DNA from 2 places in the Boseongicola sp. genome. Region 1 is predicted to be linked to the other one. Evidence: riboswitches for the same ligand, from Rfam matches in the RefSeq annotation. Region 1 holds a riboswitch; the other holds the start of a gene.
The links. A riboswitch is a leader RNA that binds a small molecule or an ion and turns the genes downstream of it on or off. The one in region 1 is predicted to bind cobalamin.
Positions count from the first base shown of each region.

Region 2: it holds a riboswitch for cobalamin, as region 1 does, so the genes downstream of both, AC221Y_RS19510 (FecCD family ABC transporter permease) here and AC221Y_RS07240 (TonB-dependent receptor plug domain-containing protein) in region 1, are expected to answer to the same signal.

Region 1 is NZ_JBVCWP010000038.1:1,612-19,034, forward strand. Features, by position in the region: gene AC221Y_RS07180 (GntR family transcriptional regulator) at 1-266, shown strand, start outside; gene AC221Y_RS07185 (aspartate aminotransferase family protein) at 346-1,743, shown strand; gene cobU (bifunctional adenosylcobinamide kinase/adenosylcobinamide-phosphate guanylyltransferase) at 1,740-2,261, opposite strand; gene cbiB (adenosylcobinamide-phosphate synthase CbiB) at 2,345-3,283, shown strand; gene cobD (threonine-phosphate decarboxylase CobD) at 3,280-4,251, shown strand; gene AC221Y_RS07205 (cobyric acid synthase) at 4,248-5,702, opposite strand; gene cobO (cob(I)yrinic acid a,c-diamide adenosyltransferase) at 5,707-6,327, opposite strand; gene cobT (nicotinate-nucleotide--dimethylbenzimidazole phosphoribosyltransferase) at 6,399-7,406, shown strand; gene cobS (adenosylcobinamide-GDP ribazoletransferase) at 7,403-8,152, shown strand; gene AC221Y_RS07225 (histidine phosphatase family protein) at 8,143-8,658, shown strand; gene AC221Y_RS07230 (adenosylcobinamide amidohydrolase) at 8,690-9,331, opposite strand; gene AC221Y_RS07235 (ABC transporter substrate-binding protein) at 9,328-10,155, opposite strand; gene AC221Y_RS07240 (TonB-dependent receptor plug domain-containing protein) at 10,142-11,947, opposite strand; cobalamin riboswitch at 12,083-12,292, opposite strand; gene AC221Y_RS07245 (phosphohexomutase domain-containing protein) at 12,345-13,736, opposite strand; gene denD (D-erythronate dehydrogenase) at 13,859-14,833, shown strand; gene AC221Y_RS07255 (vWA domain-containing protein) at 14,896-16,902, opposite strand; gene AC221Y_RS07260 (RNA polymerase sigma factor) at 16,899-17,423, opposite strand, start outside.
Region 2 is NZ_JBVCWP010000253.1:86-5,263, reverse strand. Features, by position in the region: partial or broken gene AC221Y_RS19525 (hypothetical protein) at 1-167, opposite strand, end outside; gene AC221Y_RS19520 (cobalamin-binding protein) at 164-964, opposite strand; gene AC221Y_RS19515 (ABC transporter ATP-binding protein) at 961-1,716, opposite strand; gene AC221Y_RS19510 (FecCD family ABC transporter permease) at 1,713-2,867, opposite strand; cobalamin riboswitch at 2,883-3,088, opposite strand; gene AC221Y_RS19505 (metal ABC transporter solute-binding protein, Zn/Mn family) at 3,276-4,241, shown strand; gene aztA (zinc ABC transporter ATP-binding protein AztA) at 4,251-5,051, shown strand; partial or broken gene AC221Y_RS19495 (metal ABC transporter permease) at 5,056-5,178, shown strand, end outside.

The sequences.
Region 1 (17,423 bases):
ATCTCGAGTATAATTACCGCTTCCATTTCAGTCTTTATGAACAGGCCGATGCCCCCGTATTAAGCAAGTTGTCACAATCTCTATGGCTTCAAAGCGGGCCTGCACTGCGAATCGTTTGTGGTCGATTTGGCACAGCGAACTTGCCCGACAAGCACGACGAGGCCCTTACCGCCCTGCGCGAGGGCGATCCGGCACGCGCCGCACAGGCCATCGGCGACGACATTCGCCAAGGCATCGGACAGGTTCGATTGACGCTTTCCGATTAGAGCTGTCGCATCGCGGATTGACCGCGCATAAAATTTGATCATATCTCTATGTCAAACGCCCGTTCGCTGGAGGCCTCCCATGCCCGTCATCACCAACCACATGCCCACTGCCGACCTTCAGGCCCTTGATGCTGCGCATCACATACACCCGTTTTCCACACAGGGAGAGTTTGCCGAACAGGGCGCGCGCGTCATCAAGCGCGGCAAGGGCGTCTACCTTTATGACAGTGAGGGCGTGCAAATCCTTGATGCGATGGCGGGCCTTTGGTGCGTGAATATCGGCTATGGCCGCGGCGAGCTTGCCGATGTTGCCGCACGTCAAATGCGTGAGCTGCCCTTCTACAACACATTCTTCAAAACCACCCACGTTCCGGCCATCGCGCTCGCGACGAAACTGGCCGAACTCGCCCCCGACGATCTTAACCATGTTTTCTTCGCCAGCGGCGGCTCGGACGCCAACGACACCAATATCCGCGTCGTGCGTCGCTATTGGGAGATGAAGGGCAAGCCCGAGAAAACCATCATCATAAGCCGCAAGAACGCCTACCACGGCTCGACAATGGGCAGCGCCTCGCTTGGCGGGATGGCGGCGATGCACGCCCAAGGCGGGTTGCCCATCCCCGATATTCATCACATCAACCAACCAGACTGGTGGGCCGAAGGCGGTCAGATGTCACCCGAAGACTTCGGCCTCGCCCGCGCTCGGGAATTAGAGCAAGCCATTGATGAACTTGGTGAAGACCGCGTTGCCGCCTTTATCGCCGAACCTATTCAGGGTGCCGGTGGCGTGATTGTTCCGCCTGATACCTATTGGCCCGAGATCAAGCGCATCTGCGAAGAGCGCGACATTCTTTTCATCGCTGACGAAGTCATTTGCGGCTTTGGACGCACCGGAAACTGGTTCGGCAGCCAGACCATCGGCGTCCAGCCCGACATTATGACGATCGCCAAAGGCCTGTCGTCCGGCTATCAGCCTATCGGCGGTTCGATCCTGTCAGACGAGATTGCGGATACCATTGGCCAAGACGAATTTAACCATGGTTACACTTATTCCGGCCACCCGGTCGCCTGCGCCGTCGCGCTTGAAAACCTGCGGATCATCGAAGAGGAAAATCTCATCGACCACGTTCGCGACACCGCCGCCCCCTACATGCGCAAAAAATGGGAAGCCCTGACAGAGCACCCGCTTGTGGGCGAAGCCAAGATCGTCGGCCTCATGGGCTCGATCGCGCTGACACCTGATAAGTCCAGCCGCGCAGCCTTCGCTGGCGGGCCTGGAACCGCGGGTCTTATCTGTCGCGAACGCTGTTTTGCCAACAATCTGGTGATGCGCCATGTGGGCGACCGTATGATCATCTGCCCACCGCTTCCGATCACGACAGACGAGATTGACCTGTTGGCGGAACGTGCGTACCGCGCCATCGACGAAACCCATAAGAAATTGAAAGATGAAGGTTTGATGGTCGCGGAAAACTAAGCCGCGCCGCACTTTATCGTCAAAGCCTGCCCGGCAACGACCAGCACAACCTCATCCGCGATCGCGCCGATGGCCTGGTTAACCACGCCCGCGGCATCCTGAAACTGACGTGCAAGGGCGTTGTCCGGCACAATGCCCGAGCCGACTTCGTTGGTAACCAAAATCACCGGCGCTGTTTGTTGTTCAAGAGACTTAGTCAATATTTGCAAAGACTTACGCCAATCGCCGTCATCCGCCAGCATCTCGTTTGACAACCAAAGCGTCAGACAATCCACCAACCGTGGCCCCGCCCCGTCGGTCTCATCCAAAACCCGAGGCAGATCGCGCGGCTCTTCCAATGTCGTCCAGCCATCGCCGCGCCGGGACAAGTGGTCCGCAATCCGTCGCACCATCTCGTCGTCAAAAGCCTGCGCCGTAGCAATGTAAACCGGATTGCCGCCAAGCGCGCGGATACGATCCTCGGCCCAAGCCGATTTCCCCGACTTCGCGCCGCCTGTCACCAGTATGATCCTGCCCATGCACTTGCCTTCCCCGATAAGGTCAACGTTGCATAACGCCCTCACCGGTGCCATTCAATCAATGGGTTTGCAGGGGACAGGACATGTCGGCAGCGGCGATGGTGGTGGCATTGGCCACAGAAGGTGCGTTCGGCTGGCCGGACAGGCTATTTCGCACAATCGGCCATCCGGTTTCATGGATCGGTCGACTGATCAATCACATGGATCAGCGCTTTAACCTTCCTGAAGATTCGCCTGCGCAAAAGCGCTCTTGGGGCCGCATTACGCTGGCGATTGTTCTCGCCACTGCCATCCTCCCGACTGCCCTCATCGCGGCGATCCTTCCCGACGGACTGATCGGTGTTCTTCTGACCGGCCTCTTCGCCGCCCCGCTGGTCGCATCCCGCAGCATGTACAGCCACGTCACCGATGTTGAGGCCCCGCTCAAAGCCGGAGATCTAGCGGCCGCGCGCATTGCCGTCGCCCGTATCGTCGGTCGCAACCCGGATGCGCTCGACACCGAAGGTATCGCACGCGCGTCAATTGAAAGCCTCGCTGAAAACACCTCCGACGGGATCGTCGCGCCGGTCTTTTGGGGCGTTCTTTTCGGCCTGCCCGGCATCGCCGCATACAAGGCAATCAACACCGCCGACAGCATGATTGCCCACAAAACCGAGCGTCACATCGACTTTGGCCGTTCCGCCGCCAGCCTTGACGACATCGCAAATTGGGTGCCAGCCCGCCTGACCGCGCTGTTGTTTTCCGTAGTGCAACCGAACCCAGTTCGCGCCCTTACCGTTACGTTTAGGGATGCAACAACCCACCGGTCCCCCAACGCAGGCTGGCCCGAGGCGGCCATGGCCGGAGCGCTCGATGTGTGCCTATCCGGACCGCGCCTTTATCCCGAAGGCCCAAGCGACGATCCGTTCTTAAACGAGGACGCCCCCGACCCAACGCCTGCCGATATAGATCGCGCAGTTCACCTCTATTTGCGCGCAGTGGGGCTTCTCGCAGCGCTCTTGATCGTCATCGCAATTCTATGACAACGCCGCGCGATCACGGCGGAGACATGGGGCTTGCTATCAATTCATTCGGTGGGATCGAAGCCAACTGGATCGATCTTTCTACCGGAATCAACAGAGCGCCCTACCCTATTGATAACGTAGATAATAATTCATGGCGCTCGCTTCCCAGATCAGATGCACATGCCCGCCTCCTAGATGCTGCCCGCATAGAATATGACACAGATTGGGCCCTTGTCGCACTTCCCGGCGCGCAGGCCGCAATCCAACTTTTGCCGCACCTAAGAATCCGCGGAGCCGCACGCATCCTTGCGCCCACCTACAACGAGTTCGAAGCCGCGCTGACAAACGTGGGGTGGCATGTCGATCAGGTGCCGGATGTCGCCGGATTAACTGGCGCAAACCTCGCGGTTGTCGTCAACCCAAACAACCCGACCGGCACGGTTTTCACGCCGGAAATGCTGTCTGACATCGCCCGATCTGTCGACCTCTTGGTCGTCGACGAAAGCTTTGCGGATGCGACGCCGGAACGCTCTCTCCTTTCCCATCCCACGCCGCAGAATGTAATTGTGTTGCGCTCCTTCGGAAAGTTTTTTGGCCTTGCCGGTCTTCGCCTCGGCTTTGCGGCTGGCCCGCGCGATCTCATCAAAAAAATGACCGCGGCCGCTGGTCCGTGGTGCGTCTCTGGACCAGCGTTGGAAATTGGCGCACGGGCGTTCGCGGACACAAGCTGGCAGGCCGAAACCCGCGCCCGTCTCGCCACCGAAACCGCCCGCATCGACGCCATTGCCGTCGCCGCTAGTTGGCAATGTATTGGCGGAACTGCGCTGTTCAGATTGTACGAAACCTCGGACGCAAAAGCGGCCCAAGACACCCTTGCCCGCGCTCAAATCTGGAGCCGGATTTTCCCCTATTCCGACAGCTGGATCCGCCTCGGTCTTCCCGGTAATTCGTCCGAGTGGCAAAGGCTGGAGGCTGCGTTAACCTAGACCTCACCAGCCGCAGCAAAAAGTTCATCAATCTTAACGTGCGCTTCCAAATGCGCCGCCAAATCATCCAGAACGCGGTCCACATCAGCCCCATATTGCGTGCCGGACGCCGCAATGCCGCGCGCATTCAACCATGCCGCGCGAAATGCATCGTCAGAAAACAGCCCGTGCAAATATGTCCCAGAGACCCGCCCGTCCGCAGACACTGCACCATCCGGCACGCCGCCGATCTTGGCAAATGGCCGCTCTGTATCGGCCCCTTGAGTTACCCCGATATGAATTTCATATCCATCAAACGCCACGCCGCTCGCTGCGTGCGTCGCCCGCGCACGTGTCAAAAACTTCGATGGCGACATCACCGTCTCGACATCCAACAATCCGAGCCCATCAACGGATGCAGCCTGACCATCCAGCCCATCAGGATCATGCAACCGAACCCCAAGCATCTGATATCCCCCACAGATCCCAAGAACATGGCCCCCACGCCGCACGTGCGCCTTTAAGTCAACATCCCACCCCTGCGCGCGGAAAAACGCCAAGTCACCCAGCGTCGACTTGGTCCCCGGCAAGATCACAAGATCCGCATCGCCCGGCAAGGCCCGCCCCGGCGGCACCATTGTCAGCCGCACGGACGGCTCGGCCAAAAGCGGATCCAAATCGTCAAAATTCGCAATCCTGCTAAGCATTGGGCAGGCGATATGAAACGCACCGTCACCTGCGTTTTGCTCCAAATCGACGGCATCCTCGGCGGGCAGCATCCCAATATCATTGAACCACGGGATTACGCCAAACCCCGGCCATCCAGTGCGATTTTCAATTCCATCATAGCCCTCGTCAAAAAGCCTTGGATCACCGCGAAACTTGTTGATCAGAAAACCGCGGATCATCTCGAGATCTTCTGCCTCCAGCACCGCCTGCGTCCCGACAATCTGGGCAATCACACCGCCGCGGTCGATATCGCCCAGCAGCAAAACCGGAACATTCGCAGCAACAGCGAACCCCATATTCGCAATGTCGCCTTCACGAAGGTTAATCTCGGCCGGGCTTCCCGCGCCTTCGACCAGCACCAGATCAGCGCCGTCACAAACATGTGCAAAACTCTCTAAGACAGCGGGCATCAAATCCGCCTTTGCCCCGCCGAAATCCCGCGCTTGGAGTGGCCCACGCACTTGCCCCTGCACCACGACCTGACACCCGGTATCGCTTTCCGGCTTCAACAAAACGGGGTTCATATGGACCGACATCGGCACCCGACACGCCAATGCCTGCAAGGCTTGCGCTCGACCAATCTCACCGCCATCATCTGTGACGGCGGCGTTGTTCGACATGTTTTGCGGCTTGAAAGGCCTGACCGTAAGGCCTCGGTTCGCCGCCACGCGACACAGCCCCGCAACGATCACCGACTTGCCCACATTCGAGCCCGTCCCCTGCACCATCAGCGCGCGAGGCATGGGCCTAAAACTCCACTCCGGGCTGCGCCTTCACACCCTGAGTTCGGAACGGATGCTTCACTTCCTTAACCTCTGTTACCAAATCCGCGATGTCGATTAACACGTCTTTGCCGCTTCGCCCCGTCAGGATTACATGGGTCATCGCGGGCTTTTCGTTGACCAGAAAATCCGCAACATCCTCGACATCCAAGTAGTCATATCGAAGCGCAATATTGATTTCGTCCAAAAGCACCATCTGGTTGCGTTCATCTCGGATCAGCTCTTTCGCCTTTTCCCATGCAGCCTCGGCCATGACAATATCCCGCTCCCGGTCCTGTGTTTCCCAGGTAAATCCCTCACCCATCACATGCACCGGGCATTCGTCGGCAAACTTGGCCTTCAGCAAATCACGCTCGGCCGATTGCATAGAGCCTTTGATAAACTGCACTACGGCGCAGGGCATTCCATGCCCGATCGAGCGGAAAATCATCCCAAATCCTGACGACGACTTGCCCTTGCCGTTCCCGGTCAAAACAATGATCAGCCCCTTCTCGACGGTCTTGGTTTCCATGATCCGATCACGGGCGGCCTTGATCTTTTGCATCCGCGCCTTGTGGCGGGCATTGATGTCAACTTCGTCGGTCATGGCGGCGTCCTTTGGTTGCGGCGCGTGGCACAAATTCGTAAGCAGGCTTGACCGTTAATGCAGGAAAAGCCGTGACAGACCAAACGACATTCGCCACCGATCTTCAACGCAAGATCGACATGAAGACCAAGCCTTTGGGCGCGCTTGGCCGGATTGAGGATCTCGCCGTGCAGATCGCCATGGTGCAAGGCAGTCTGTCACCCAGAATGGATAACTGTCAGCTTACGATCTTTGCCGCCGACCACGGGATTGCCGCCGCTGGCGTTTCGGCCTTTCCCCAAGAAGTCACTCGGCAGATGGTGTTGAATTTCCTCGGTAAAGGGGCAGCGGCAAACGTCTTTGCAGCCAGCACCGGTGCTGCGTTGCGCGTCGTGGATGCGGGCGTCGCTGGAGAGCCCTTCAACGATCCAAACCTCATCGACCGCCGTATTGCTCCGGCCACGCTAAACTTCCTTAACGGACCTGCGATGACGTTGGATCAAGCCGATGAGGCACTTGAAAAGGGGCGCGTGCTTGGCGCTGACGGAGACTGGGACGCCGTCGCCTTTGGCGAAATGGGCATCGCCAACACCTCTTCCGCCGCGATGCTCGCCCACAAAATCACCAAAGTCGGCCTTGATGTTCTGACAGGGCGCGGCACCGGACTTGATGACCCTGGCCTGTCCGCGAAAGAGGAAATTCTCACCCAAGCCGCCGCGCGCACTGGCCCCTTGGACGCGAAAACGGCGCTGTTAGAATACGGCGGGTTCGAGATTGCGATGATGACTGGGGCCATGCTTGGCGCGGCCGACGCTCGCCGCGTCATTCTGGTTGATGGCTTCATTGCCACGGCCGCAGCATTGGTCGCGACGCGCCTCAATCCAGGCGTGCGACAATCTATGGTCTTCGCCCACAAAAGTCAGGAACAGGGCCACGCCGCTATGCTTTCCGCTCTCGATGCCGCGCCGCTTTTGGATCTGCAATTGCGGCTTGGCGAAGGCACCGGCGCGCTTTTGGCGTGGCCGCTCGTTCAGGCCGCCGCGCGGATGTTAACCGATATGGCCAGCTTTGAAGATGCCGGAATTTCGGGGCCAGCATGACAAACGCACGGGTGGAACTGGTGCTTGCGGCGGGCTTTCTGACCCGTCTCCGGCTGCCGCCCGTCGCCCATTCTGACGCCGCCATGGCGCGCGCTGTGCGGTGGTACCCGACCGTCGGTCTCGCCATCGGAGTTGCGCTTGCTGCGCTGTTTTGGGGCCTGTCTCTCATCATCCCGCAAGCCCTCGCAACGCTGTTAACCATCGCCGCAGGTATGCTCTTGACGGGCGCTCTTCATGAGGACGGGCTTGCCGATGTCGCCGATGGATTGGGCGGCAGCGGCGACCGAGATCGCGCCCTTGAGATCATGCACGACAGCCGCATTGGCAGCTATGGAGTTCTCGCTTTAGGTCTGACGCTCGCGATCAAAATTACCGCACTGACGATGTTGCCGCTGACTTCAGCGCTCGTCGCTATCATCGCTGGTCACGGATTGGGGCGCTTTGCGATGGCGTGGCTCATGGCACACCTGCCTTATGCCCGGTCCGGTGGCGCGGCTGGCTTCATGGCGGGCGCTCCGAAAGGCACCGATGCTGCGCTCTGGGTTGGCGCCGCGATTGCAATTGCGCTTATTCTCACCATCGGGATCACCCCCGCAATCGCCGTTGTCCTGGCGCTGATGGCCCTCCTTGCCCTAGTAGCGCGCCGTCTAAAAGCACGCCTCGGCGGATACACTGGCGACGCGCTCGGCGCGGTCGAGCAACTGACTGAAGCGCTGATCCCGCTCGTCCTCCTCGCATGCCTCTGATCTTCCTGCGTCACAGCCAACCCGCCGCACCCGACGGGCTTTGTTATGGCCGCACCGATCTTGATCTGGCCCCCGGACTTAATGCCGTCGCAAACCGCCTGGCCGAAACCTTGCCGCACATCACACAGATTGCCACAAGCCCTCTCAGCCGCTGCCAAAAGCTTGCAACAGCCATAGCAACAAGGCGAAGCGTCCCGGTCATTGAGGACCCCAACCTGATCGAAATGGACTTCGGAGATTGGGAAAATACGCGGTGGAACGACATCCCCCGCGCCGAACTTGACACATGGGCCGACGATTTCTTCCACGCCCGCCCCCACGGTGGCGAGAGCGTCGCTATGCTTCAAAATCGCACCCGAAATGCTTTGGCGAACCGCGACCGCGAACCAACGCTTTGGGTCAGCCACGCAGGCGTCTACCGCGCCCTTATGGCCGAAACCGACCACGTTGACCCGTGGAACGCCCGCATCGAGTTCGGGCAGTTCGAAACGTTGCCAATTCCTTAAAAGCGCACCTTCAAACTTTCAAAAACCAAATCTACCGCTCGGCCAACCAGTCCGAAACACCCTGCGCCACCGCCGCGAATACGCAAGCCCCAACCGCCTCTCCAATACCCGTATGCATCCCTGCGAATCCACTTTTCCCGACCGGAGATGTCACCACAAGGCAATCCGTTCCGGTCCCCGTCGCAATGCCAGCTTCGACCGGGAATCCGGCCTCCATAACCGCAGCAGTGCGCGCCGATGCGGCAATCGACAGGGCTTCGATCCGCGCTGTTGGCGTCAAACCTTCGGACACTGCGACCACCACATTGATTGTCCCATAACTGCCGTCTGGCAAGTCGCGCCGCGTGCCGATGCGTTCGGCATTCGACAAGCCAACGGTCGCCACAGCCTCGGCCACGACACCGTCCACGACCGCACGCCGATGCACAAAGCGATCGACATTGCGCGAGGTCAGCATTGCCACCGCATCCCTCGATCCGACCTCGCCCGCCAACCAGCCCACCGCGTCAAAATCCTGCGTTAAGTCCTGGTCGCGCACCTCACGCCAAAGCACGCGGTCGCACGCGACATCACCCGGCCGGTACGGTGCGAAACTCAACGCCCGCCATGTCGCGGGCAGCGCAACCGTTAACCACGGCCGGTCCACTCGTACACTCAACAGATCAGACGTCATTCCAACGTCTCACGCAGGGCCACCATTTGGTCCAATGCCCTCAACGTCAAAGGCGTCCCACAGACCCATTCCGGCCCACTTGCCACACGCGGAATGCCGTCCAACGCGGGATGCGCCATGATCTCTTCCGACCGCGACGCCGCCGGATAGGGCTGCGCCGACACCAAAACATCCGGGCGGTTCAACAACAGCTCTTCCAACGACAAGCGTCCACCGCCGCTACGCCCCAAACGCTCGGCAAGGTTCGCAAAACCCGCCTTCGTCACGATGTCATGGCTTAACGTTCCCGCCCCAAGAGAGTACCCGTTCGCAAAGAAAAATGCAGCCTCGGGCACCCCTTCATCAGTCACGTTTGAAATCGTATCAAGCCGCGCTTCGACCTCACGCGCAAGGATGTCTGCCGTCGCCACCCGCCCAAGCGCCGCGCCCATCTGGCGCACGACATCCGGGATGTCCGACAACTGCGATACGATTGGGAACTGCACAACTTCGATCCCAAGATCGCGCAACATCTGGACGGCAAAGGGATCAGTATAGGTGCCGCCCAGAACCAGATCTGGCGCGAGCGCAAAGACTTCTTCCGCGATCCCTGCGTTGATCGGGTAGGCCGCCGCTTCGGCCGACATTGCGGACGACACCGGGTCCAGCGCTATCCGGCTGACCGACACCAACTGCCCCGGAGCCGCCAACATCATCGCCAATTGATCGGTGCAAAGGTTCATCGAAACGACCCGGCCCGGCGCATCCGCAGCCCAAACCGGAAGAGCCCCGGCGAGATATCCCGCCAAGGCCAGTGTTTTCAGAATGGATTTAGAACGACGCACGAAGCCCCACGAAGACGGATAGACCGGCGGAATTGTACCCCGGAACGGACTCGTAATCCTCGTCAAAAATGTTCTCGATCCGCAAAAATGCATCCCTGTCTTCGCCAAGGCTTTGTGTGAACGTCACATTTGCCAAGGTATAGTCGTCCATCGGTGCGCCAAAGTTGACCGTATCGCGCACGGACCGCACATCAAACGTCCCGGTGAGAGTGTCGCTTAATGCGCCCGATACACCCAAAGTCACGTCATGGCGCGGCACACGGCTTAACCGGCTGCCCTCGGTCGCAGCATTCGTGAAGGTGTAGTTCGCAAACACATCTGCCGCTCCAATTGTCCATTCGGCCGAAAGTTCGACACCTTTGCTGACCGTGGTGCCCGGCGCTTGGAAATAGGCGCCAAAAGGGCGCGCGGCGGTTACTGCCGTGCCGTCAAACCCGATCAAATCCTGAATTTCGGTGTAAAACAGCGTGGCTCCATAAGACGCATTCTCATAGGCGGCTTCGATCCCAAGATCCGCACTTCGGCTTGTTTCGGGCTGCAGTTCCACAACCTCGGGCGAATACGGACCAAAGCGCTCGTAAAGCGAGGGCGCACGATAGCCGTTCCCGATCGACGCCTTATACGTCAGTGCGCCCGCCCCGCGGTGAACCACGGCAACGCGCCCGGTCGTCTGATCATCAAAATCGGAATAGACGTCGTGGCGCAATCCCAGCGTCACGTCCGTGGAACTGGACAGCGCATAAAGCAGTTCGCCAAATACCGCGCCGTTTGACGCATCGGACGCGGTGCCATCCAATGTCGAGCTCTCCTCGCTCCAATCCGCGCCGAAAGCGAGCGAAACCGCCCCGGACAGATCCGTGTTTCCAAGGTAAACCGCCTTCACACGCTCACCGACGAAATTGTTGGTAAAGGGTGAAAACAGGTCATTCCGTTCGTTCTCAAAATACGAAAGGGACAATTCGTGATCGATCGCCCCGCCAGAAATCTCGGCAAATGCGCGCAGACCCGTGCGGGTCTCATCCAATTGCGCCAAGGGGTCAGTATCCGACTGATCAAACTCTGACGATCCATCGGTATAAAGTCCCGTCAAACCAACCGTCACCGCGTCCGTCAGATTGCGTCGAATTGCCAGGCTCAACTCAGTTTGATCGAACCCATCGGCCTCGTCATTTCCGGGACGCGCCGTAAAGCCATCGCTATGAACGCGCGACATTGTCGCAGCAATTTCACCGCTTTCATCACGAAATCCAAAGCTCAAGCTTGCGTTGGCCGTGCCAAAGCTGCCGACCGCAAGCGACGATTGCCCCGAACGTCCATCCACCTCGGGACGCCACGTTGTAATGCTCACCGCTCCGGCAATCGCGTCCGATCCGTAGACCGTCGTCTGCGTACCCTTCGCCAGTTCGATCCGGCTTGGCATTCCTTGCGTAAACGTGCCGAAATTGAACGTGTTCTGAATGCGCGACGGGTCCGTGACTTCGATCCCGTCGATGGTCACGCCGATGTATTTCCCATCCAGACCACGCACCCGGATCACACTTGATGTTCCAAGCCCACCATTCGATGTCACGCTCACGCCTGGCAAACGATCAAGCGCACCTGCCACGCCAACTTCCGACCCCGCCAAATCGTCGGCGTCCAACACTTCGACCGTTGATCCAGTCCGGTTTACTTCGACCGGGAACAAGCCCGAAAAGATAAACGCTTCGTCCAACTCAATGACGTCCTGCGACCACACCGTCTGCGGCGCAATCACTGCGACAGTTAACAAAAGGATAGACTTCACGCCCATATCCTTACTCCAATGCATTCAGGCAGCGCATTTTGCGCGCCCGTTTTCGATTTAAGTCATTGGAAAGTAATTGCTTTCCGCAAACGGCAAAATCACCGCTGCGGACAGCCGCTGCTTGACCTCACCCCGAGGACAAACTGGGTGACAACCTTGGCAGGTCTCCTGACTTCGCGGGTCATCGCTAGAGCCTGCCTTCCCAGGACATGTGTCCCAGTGGCGCGATCAGCCGTCGCTCGCCGCTTACAGTTGCGGGGGCAGCCGCGGATTAAGGCACATTCGCCCGCACCGCGTTCCCTTTTCACCACCGTATCGAAACACAGCGGAACCAAAGCCCTTCCCGCCTAGGCCCGCGTCCGTTGCCTGTCAAGAACAGGTGGCCGTTTGCACCGCGATTTTGCTATGTCGTCCGCAAAGCTGCAACCCGTGCTGCAAGACGCGCCAACATCTCGTCCAGTACTGTCGAAGCCGTCTGCGATCCGTCCGCTTCGACATAGCACCGTAGCTCGGGCGCGTTACCGGAGGGCCGGATCGTCAGGATTACACCGGCGTCCAGCGTCATCCGCGCCCCATCCGTCGTATCAATCGCCGCGATGGCCCCCAATTCAGGTGGGATCAGACCTGATCCACCCGCCAAAACCTCCGCCACAATCACCGCCGACACGTCGGACGGCACGTCCGTCAGCCGATCCGTCGCGGTTCGCCGTCCAGGCAATCTCAAAACCAACTCCGACACGGATCGCCCCGCAGCGGCCACCAAAACCGCGACAATCGGCAGAACCGCGTCTCGCGTCATCAAAGGCGGCAATCGGCGTCCGTCCAGTTCCGCCTCAAACCCCAAAAGAACCCCGCCGTTTGGCTCGTAACCGATCACAGATCGCGCCCCGTCGGTGATCCGGTCTTGCATCATTTCAATGACATAGGGTGACCCAATCCGACACCGCGAGACCTCTAGAAAGTGCCCCATCGCCTCAACCATCGTATTGGCCGAAACCGTTGTGACGATGTCACGCGCACCCAAAGCCCGCGCCGTAAGCGGCCCCAGAATGTCCCCAGGCACACACAGGCCTGCTTCGTCCGCCAGAAGCGGGCGATCCGCGTCGCCGTCTGTCGAAACCACCGCGTCCAACCGATGCGCGGCCGCCCAGCCCGCCAGTTGATCGCGCACAACGCCGCTGATGGCCTCGGTATCGACCGCCACGAAGGTCTCTGAGCGGCCAAGTGCGACCACGTCCGCCCCAAGCCCTGTCAATATTTCCGGCAAGACTTGCCGCGCGGCCGAACTGTGTTCCCAGACCCCAATCCGCTGCCCCTTCAATGCCCCGGACGCAAAAAACTCTAGATAACGGGCGATATAGGCCGCCGCCGCGCCGCATTTCTCGGTCTTGGCAGGACGGGCTTCGTGCGCAACTCGCGGCCCCTCAAGTGCCTGTAAAAGCGCCGTCTCATCCGCCTTGGTGAACTCACCGTCGCGGGTGTAAAACTTCAGTCCATTGCGATTCGCCGGGATGTGCGACCCCGTCACCATTACCCCTGGCGCCCCGCGCGCGGCGCATTCAAGGGCAAGCGCCGGCGTCGGCACCACCCCGCAATCCAGAACCCGCAGGCCCGCAAGGGCTGCGCCTTCTGCCACCGCACGTAATATCCGGGGCGACGAAGCGCGTAAATCTCGCCCCACAACCAGCACACCATCATGCGGAAATACCTGAACAAATGCATAGACATAGCGGCGAACGACATCGTCGCTCAGATCATCCGCCAAGCCGCGCAATCCAGAGGTTCCAAACTTCACCAAGACATCACGTCCTTTCCGTACCTACGCGATTATACCTAAGCCAGAATATGCCGCCAGTTCGATCTGGTGACCCGCACCGATCCCCCCTAATCTCTCCTGAAATCAAACGGGGGTAAACTATGACATCCATTCTTATCATCGGCGGCGGCGGCATGGTCGGCCAGAAGCTTAGCCACGCACTTGCAGCCACGCCGCTTACAGGGCCCGATGACACAGTCACGCTTTTCGACCTTGGTTTCGCCGAAAACGGAGCCCCCGCCACGACCCGCGTCACAGGCAACGTGACTGATGACGCCCTTGTGGCATCCCTTGTCGCAAAGCGCCCCGATGTGATTTTTCATCTGGCCTCCATCGTCTCGGGCGAGGCAGAAACCGATTTCGACCTTGGCTGGACAGTGAATGGTCGCGCCTTCTGGAATTTCCTCGAAACGGTCCGCGCCGAACACATGGCGTCGGGCGGCATCTATCGCCCCCGCGTGGTCTTCACCTCATCTATCGCTGTTTTTGGAGCCCCCTACCCTGACAAGATTGACGACACATTCCTGTGTGCGCCGCAAACATCCTACGGGGCGCAAAAGGCAATTTCGGAGCTCATGCTTTCCGACTTTAGCCGCAAGGGTTTTCTTGACGGTTTGTCCATCCGCCTGCCCACAATCTGCGTGCGCCCCGGCAAACCAAACAAGGCGGCCTCAAGCTTTTTCTCCGGCATCATCCGCGAACCATTGAACGGACACGAAGCGATCCTGCCCGTCACCTCAGATGTGCGCCACTGGCACGCCTCGCCGCGCGCCGCCGCGCGTTTCCTGCGCCATGCCGGTACGATCGACCTTGAACGGGTCGGGTCACGTCGCGCCCTTAACCTGCCGGGCGTCAGCTGCACCGTTGAAGAGCAAATCGAAGCCCTACGCGAGATTGCGGGCAACGATGTGGTCGCTCTGATAAAGCACCAGCCCGACGCCGCAGTCGCTAAAATCGTTGCGGGATGGCCTCGCGATTTCGCACCGGAACGCGCCAAAGCCCTTGGTTTCAGGGCAGAATCAAACTTCCACGACATCATCAACACCTATATCGAGGAAGACTTGCCAAAATCCTAAAACGAAAAGCGCGCGGTCCGATAAACCGCGCGCCTTCCTCTTACCGCAACTGCCCGTAGGTCTTACTTCGACAGGCTTTGCGCCAATCGCATCAGCGTCACGGCTTCCGCGCGATAGCCAAACGCATCTTCACCGCGCGCATCCGTCGCCAAGGAAATCGCCTCGCCCCAGCTCCACGCGCCAAGATAATCGCCGCCCCGCAATAGCTGTCCGAAACCCGCCATCGCAACCGAGAACTGCGCATCCAAGCCAGCCTCGCCTTGCCCCGGCAAGATCGGCTCTTCAATCAACCGGCTTACGCTTTCGCCAGGCATTTTGTAGCGCATCTTAAAGTACCCAAGTTCGCCTGCCTCACCTATGGCTTCGCCATCTCCATACCGAAGCGGCCCCGTGCGCACCGCATCGGATCCGACCGGCGTCACCTCATAAATCGCCGTCACCGAATGACCCGCACCAATCTCGCCCGCGTCGATGCGGTCATTGTTGAAATCCTCACGACGAAGCGCGCGGGTTTCGTACCCAATCAACCGATATTCCGCAATTTCAGCCGGGTTGAACTCGACCTGTATCTTCACGTCATTGGCAATCGGGAACAAAGCCCCGGTCAGCTGATCAACCAGCACCTTGCGCGCCTCGGACAGAGTATCAATATAGGCCGCCGTCCCGTTGCCGTTCTGCGCAAGCGCCTGCATCGTCGCATCGTCGAGGTTCCCACGCCCAAAGCCCAAAACACTCAAATACGTGCCGCTTTCGCGCCTGTCTGCAATGAAATCCTTTAATGCCTCTGGATCAGACAGCCCCACGTTGAAATCGCCGTCCGTGGCCAAAATAACCCGCGTCACCTCGCCGTCCCCGGCCATGGCTTCCGCCACTTGATAGGCCTGTTGCAACCCGGCCTGACCCGCAGTCGAGCCCCCAGCCGCCAGCCGATCCAACGCATCTAAAATCGTTGAGCGTTCGGCAGCGCGCGTTGGCTCCAGAACTTGCCCGGCGGATCCGGCATAGGTCACGATCGAAACCTCATCTTCGGGGCGCAATTCTGCCAGCATCAACCGAAACGACTGCTTCAAGAGCGGCAGCTTGTTCGCATCCTGCATCGACCCCGATGTGTCGATCAGGAACACAAGGTTCAGCGCCGGGCGATCTTCCACCAAAGGCAGATCACCTTGAATGCCGATATGCACCAAATTGGTGCCAGCGTTCCAAGGGCTGGGCATCACGGTGATCGTCGGTTCAAACGGGTCCGGACCATTCGATTCCGCATAGGCATAAGGGAAATAGTTTACCATTTCCTCAACGCGCACGGCCTCACGCGGCGGCATCATGCCCCGCGTCAGCGACGACCGCACGACCGCATAAGAGGCCGTATCCACATCAATCGAGAACGTCGAAACCGGTTCATCTGCTGTTATTTTCAAAGGCGATGTCTCGGCATTGGCGAAGGCTTCTGTATCGCCCTCCGGCACGACAACAGCATCGCTCGGTACCACCAATCGCTTTGCGTCAGGCGCAACCAAAAGTTGCTCTGCCGACCGGTTGGCAACAGCCCCGTTGCTTGCCGGAGATGCAACAAAGCTTTCCTCAGCCTCCATCATTGGCTCTGTTAAAAAAGCGGTATCATCCGCTAGATCCGCTTCAAGGCGTGCGCGTGGCGCAACCGGAGCGCTTTGCACCTCGGCCGTCTGGCCACCAAGCTGAGCCGTAGCCGAGCGATCTTCCCGTATCGCCTTGTCGACATCCACCAAGGTCGCCTCACCGCGTTGCAACTCCGCAGGCGGCGTCAGCAAATTGCGCCCCATCGGCAATACCATCACCAAGCCCACAGCCACCAAACCCGTCGTCAGCGTCAAACCGCCCCGCGTTGTCATCACATTCAGCATCGTTTTCACTCCATGTCCAAGGCGGGCCAGTGGGCCACGCTCAGACATAGGACGCCGCTGATCCGGCAATCCTTGGGTCCGGGCAAAATTTTCTTCCGCCAAAGCCAAGTTCGCAGCCCTGCGCGTCGCATCGGGTTCAGGTGTGGCGGCGGTCATTGCCGCCTTCAGATCGTCGAACTCGTCGCTCATGCCTCTGCCTCCTTCATCGCCCGAAGACGCTTTCTGACCTCAGACACCCGCCAGGAAATCGTCCCCTCGCTTAAACCCAGAACCTCGCCTGCCGCCGCATGGGTCATCTCATCGTCCAGAACCAAGGCCATCGTATCGCGCAACTCATCGGACAATCCGGACATCGCGCCTTGCAGCCAGCTTTGCGCCTCAGCCGCCTCAGCCGCCTCAGCCCGCCGCGAAATCTCGACCTCGCCCCAGGAAACAGCTGCTCGCGCATGCGTCGCGGCGCGCCGTCGTCGATCGTGCGCTGCATTCACCACAACGCGGTACAACCAAGTCGAAAACCGCGCCTCACCCCGAAACGCCGCCAACTTGAAAGGCAACGACGCGCAAACATCCTGACACAAATCCTCCGCTTCCTCGCGCCGTCCGGTCAGACGGAACGCAAGACCAAACACGCGATCATAATTCCGCGAGATCAGGCTGGAAAAGGCATCACGGTCGCCACCAGCGGCGGCACGGGCCAAGGCTTCATCAGA
Region 2 (5,178 bases), on a different contig from region 1:
GCAACAAGGTCCGAAATGCCCTCCGGAGCCGCTTGCAAACTTAACGCCGCGCGTCCCTCGGCCCCCGCGCCCTCAAACCCGCCGTTTGCCGCGTGATACCCAAGACCCGCCAAATGGATGCCTGTCGCCAATCCAAACGCCACAATGAAATCCCAGTGCGCGATCATGCCACGGTCTCCATCGCGTCCGCCGTCTCAGAAATCGCGGCAGCTATGGCGGCTAAACCATCGCTTAACGCCGCAGGCCCCGGAGCCAGCACCAAGGGCGATTTCAACTCAATAATGCGCCCCCGTGACACCGCCGGAATAGCCGCCCAACCGGCGCGCGCGGCGATCTTTTCTGGCCGCACCTTCTTGCCACACCAACTGGCGAGGATCAGATCTGGCCGGGCTGCAATCACGTCCGAGCTATCCAAAATCCGGCCCTTCGCGCCCTGTGCCTGCGCACGATCCGCGAAGACATCGTCGCCGCCAGCAATCGCAATCAGTTCTGACACCCAGGCAACCCCCGCAATCATAGGGGCGTCCCATTCCTCAAAATACACCCGAGGCCGTACCCACCCGGCCGCCGTCGTGCGCGCCTTCGAGATATTATCCTGCAGCTCGCCAATCAAAGCATCCGCCTGCGATGCATGCCCGACCAACGCGCCAAGCGTGGCGATCATCTCGAAAATTCCTGCTACCGACCGCTGATTAAACGCGTGCACAGCCACGCCCGCCCGGATCAGATCCGCGGCAATATCCGCCTGCAAATCCGAAAACGTCAGGACCAGATCCGGCTCAAGCGCCAAGATCTTCGGCACGTCAGCACTGGTGAACGCGCCAACACGCGGCTTCTCACGCCGCACACGGGCAGGGCGCACCGCATAGCCAGTCACTCCGACAATGCGGTCTTCCGCGCCTAGGATATATAGGGTCTCGACCGTTTCTTCGGTCAGACACACAATGCGTTGGGGTCCGATCATACCGCCCCCTCCAACACGTCTGTCACATGAAACGCATCGCCATCCCAACGTCCGCAAACTTGAAACACGTCGCGTAATCGGTCGTCGCTTAACACCTCGCGTGGTGTGCCGTCTGCCACCAACTTTCCGCGATGGATCATCACCAAACGCGTGCAATGTTGCGCGGCCAACCCAAGGTCATGCATCGACACCAACACCGACTTGCCGCCCTGCGCCAGCTTTGAGAAGACCCGCATTAAACTGAACTGATGGGCTGGGTCCAAACCTGCCACCGGCTCGTCCGCCATGATCAGAGGTGTGCTTTGTGCCAAAACGCGGGCAATTAAAACGCGTGCCTGTTCACCGCCCGACAATGCAGTTGCATCCCGCCTTGCAAAGGCCGTCAGACCCATCTGCTCTAACGCCTGCGCGACCGCCTCGTGATCGGCCTGCGATAGCTTCCGCCCCCCTGCCAGATAGGGCGATCGCCCAAGCGATACCAAAGTCTCGACGGACACTGGCCAGGCAATCTCGCGCGCCTGTGGCAACCACGCCGCCGCCTTCGCGCGGTCGCGCGCGTGAAGGGCCGTCAACGACGACCCACCAGAAGCGGCCAAAAGCCCCAAAGCACCACGCATCATCGTCGTCTTGCCGGCACCGTTTGGCCCGATCAGCCCAACAACCTCGCCGGCACCAATCTCAAGCGTAACACCATCCACAACCGGACAGCCGCCACGCATCACCGTCAAAAGATCAAGGCTCAACAGGCTCACAGCCCCGCCCTCCGTGTCCGAAAGATCAGATGCAGGAACACAGGCGCGCCAATGAACGCGGTCAAAACCCCCAGCTTCAGATCCCGGTCAGGCAACAATCCCTGCGCGGCACTGTCGGCCAAAAGGACCATCGCAGCCCCACCCAATGCCGACGCTGGCAACAATCGCGACGGCAGCCCGCCTGTCAGGGGGCGCAAGATATGCGGTACAACCAACCCGACAAAGCCGATTGCCCCCGTAACTGCCGTCGCCGCGCCAACAGCCAGAGCAGTCCCTGTCACAACCATTAAACGCAAACGCCCGATGCGAACGCCCAAAGCCTCTGCCGCATCTTCGCCAAGGGTCAAAGCGTCGAGACCCCGACCGGTCAAAAACAAAACCACACAGCCCAGAGCAATCAACGGCCCCGCCAGCCACACATGGGTCCAGCTGCGGTCCGCCAATGATCCCATTAGCCAGAAAATAATCTCGCTTGCGGCAAAGGGGTTCGGCGACAGGTTTAACACCAATGACGTGGCCGCCGCCGCCAATGCAGAAATCGCGATCCCCGCCAAAATCAAAACCAGTGATGATCCCCGTGGCCCGGCCAGCAGCAACAGCAGGCCAACCGCCACACCGGCTCCGACCAGCGCGAAGATCGGCAATGCCAAAGCAAACGTCGCCGCCAACCCGGTCTGAAGGGCGATCACCGCCCCCAAAGCCGCCGTCGCTGAAACGCCAATTAATCCCGGTTCGGCCAATGGATTGCGCAACAAACCTTGCATTGCGGCCCCGGACAGGCCCAAAGCCGCCCCGACCAGAGCGCCCAGAACTGCGCGTGGCAGGCGGATTTCGCGCATCACGACCGTCTCTGGGCCGCCGTTGTCGACAAAAAACGCCGACAGTCCGCGCGCCACAGACATCCCCGAAGGCCCCGTAACCAACGATACGACAAATCCAAAAAGCACGAGGCCCAAAAGCCCAAGCACCAACGCAATGCTACCCGCATCGCGTGAGGCCTTGAAGTCAGTTGATGTCCCGTCTGCCACTGCCATGGCTGACCCCCAAAACGGCCCCAAAAAAAGCCGCCACGTCTCATCCAAATATCCGAAGAAATCACACTCCGGACGGCGAACATCTGCCACCACGCCGGAGAACCGTAGCTCGTACACGCGCCCCGCGCCCCGAACTGGGTGAACGCCTCGGCAGGTCTCCTGACTTCACGGGTCGTCGCTAGGGCCTGCCTTCCCAGACGTTACCGTCCAGTGGCGCGTTCAGCCGTTGCTCGCCGCTTACAGTTGCGGGGGCAGTCACGGAATTGGAGGCTCTCCCCCGCACCGCGTTCCCTTTTGCCCGGCAGTCGCCTGCCGGAACCGAAGCTATCGCAATCTGCATGGGGTCACAGGGCCATAGGAGTCAAGTCCGCACGCGCCTCTCAACGTCCATCTGCGACGCGCGAATTGCTGCCGACCAGAAAATATTCACAATCGGAAACCTTGACTTCTTGCGAATTGTTCTCAATTAGTAATGAGAGTGCGAATTATTCTCATTTTTAAAAATCTAAATACAAAGGACCACACGTGCAAAGACGGCAGTTCATCACAGCAATTGGAGGCGCATTTGTCGCCGCAAGCTTGGCTGCGCAGGCGCGTGCAAAGGGTTCAACGCTTTCTGTCGTTGCGACAACCGGCATGATTGCTGACACAGCACGCCGTGTCGGCGGGGACCTTGTAACGGTCAAAGCCCTAATGGGGCCGGGGGTCGACCCACATGGTTACCGCCAGACTCGCACAGATATCTTCGCCATGGCACGTGCCGACCTTGTGCTGTGGAATGGCCTCTATCTAGAGGCGCAGATGGAAGACTTTTTGGCTGATCTCGGGCGTAAAACGCCTGTGCGCGCCGTGGCCGAAGGCGTCCCGGCCAAAGACCTTGTCAGCCATGACGACTACGCCGACCGCTTCGATCCGCACGTCTGGATGGACCCGGCGCTTTGGACCTATGCAGTTGCAGCCGTGCGCGACGCCATGAGCGAAGCAGCCCCGGATTTTGCGGACAATTTCGCCGCCAACGCGGAAACCTACATTGCAGAGTTGACTAAACTCGCGGCTTACACTGCGGTGTCGCTTGAAACCGTTCCCGCCGAAACCCGTGTTCTGATCACCGCCCACGACGCCTTCAATTACTTCGGCCGTGCCTACGGTTTTGAGGTGCTCGGCATTCAAGGTATTTCGACCGACAGCGAAGCGGGTGTGAATCGCATCTCGACGCTCGTCGATATGATTGTGGAACGTAAAATTGGTGCCGTCTTCGTCGAAAGCTCGGTCTCCGATCGCTCGATCCGCGCTCTCATCGAAGGGGCCGCCGCCCAAGGCCACAGCCTTAATATCGGCGGAGAGCTTTTCTCCGACGCGATGGGCGAACCCGGCAGCTACGAGGGCACCTACGTCGGAATGATCGATCACAACGCGACCACAATCGCCACCGCTTTGGGTGGCACCGCGCCGGCACGCGGGTTGAATGGCCTTTTGAGCGCAGGAAGCTAAGGAAACAAAATGCTTCAGATTGCAAACGCAGAGAATGTCCGGGCCGAAGCGCAGTTCTTGCGCGAAAGTCCCTTTGCGATCCGTGGCCTGACGGTCTCTTACGACCAGAAGCCGGCCGTATTCTCGGTCGATGCCACGTTTCAACCCGGCAAAATGACCGCAATTGTCGGCCCCAACGGCGCTGGCAAATCCACGCTGATCAAGGCGGCACTGGGCATCATCAAGCCGCTCTCCGGGCAAGTCACCATAATGGGCCGCCCCGTCGCGGCGGAAATGCACCGCATCGCCTATGTCCCCCAGCGCGCCAGCGTCGACTGGGACTTCCCCGTGCGCGTTATTGACGTCGTTCTTATGGGTCTTTTTCGCAAAACCGGCCTTCTGGGGCGTCTTTCAGGGGCTGATCGCAAACATGCGATGTCGTGTCTGAACCGCGTCGGCATGACCGACTTTGCCAACCGCCAGATTGGCCAGTTGTCCGGCGGTCAGCAGCAACGTGTGTTCCTCGCGCGTGCGCTGGCGCAGGACGCCGATCTTTATCTACTGGACGAGCCCTTCGCCGGTGTTGATGCTGCCACCGAAAAGGCCATCATTGCCGTCCTGAAGTCGCTGCGCGCCGAAGGCCGCACGGTTGTCGCAGTCCATCACGATCTGTCCACCGTGCCGGATTACTTCGACAACGTGCTGCTGCTGAACGTTCGTAAAATCGCCGAGGGGCCGGTTGAAACCGCCTTCACCGACGCGAACTTATCCGCCACCTACGGAGGACGTCTCGCCACAGCCCGGATCGACCCAGCCGCGGTTGCAGGCTAACGTCATGTTATTCGAAGCGCTGTTCTTCCAGCTTGGCTACAACGCCACGCTCGTAACCTTTGGCGCGACCCTTCTTGGGGTCGCCGCAGGCGTCACCGGCAGCTTCCTCTTTTTCCGCAAACGCGCG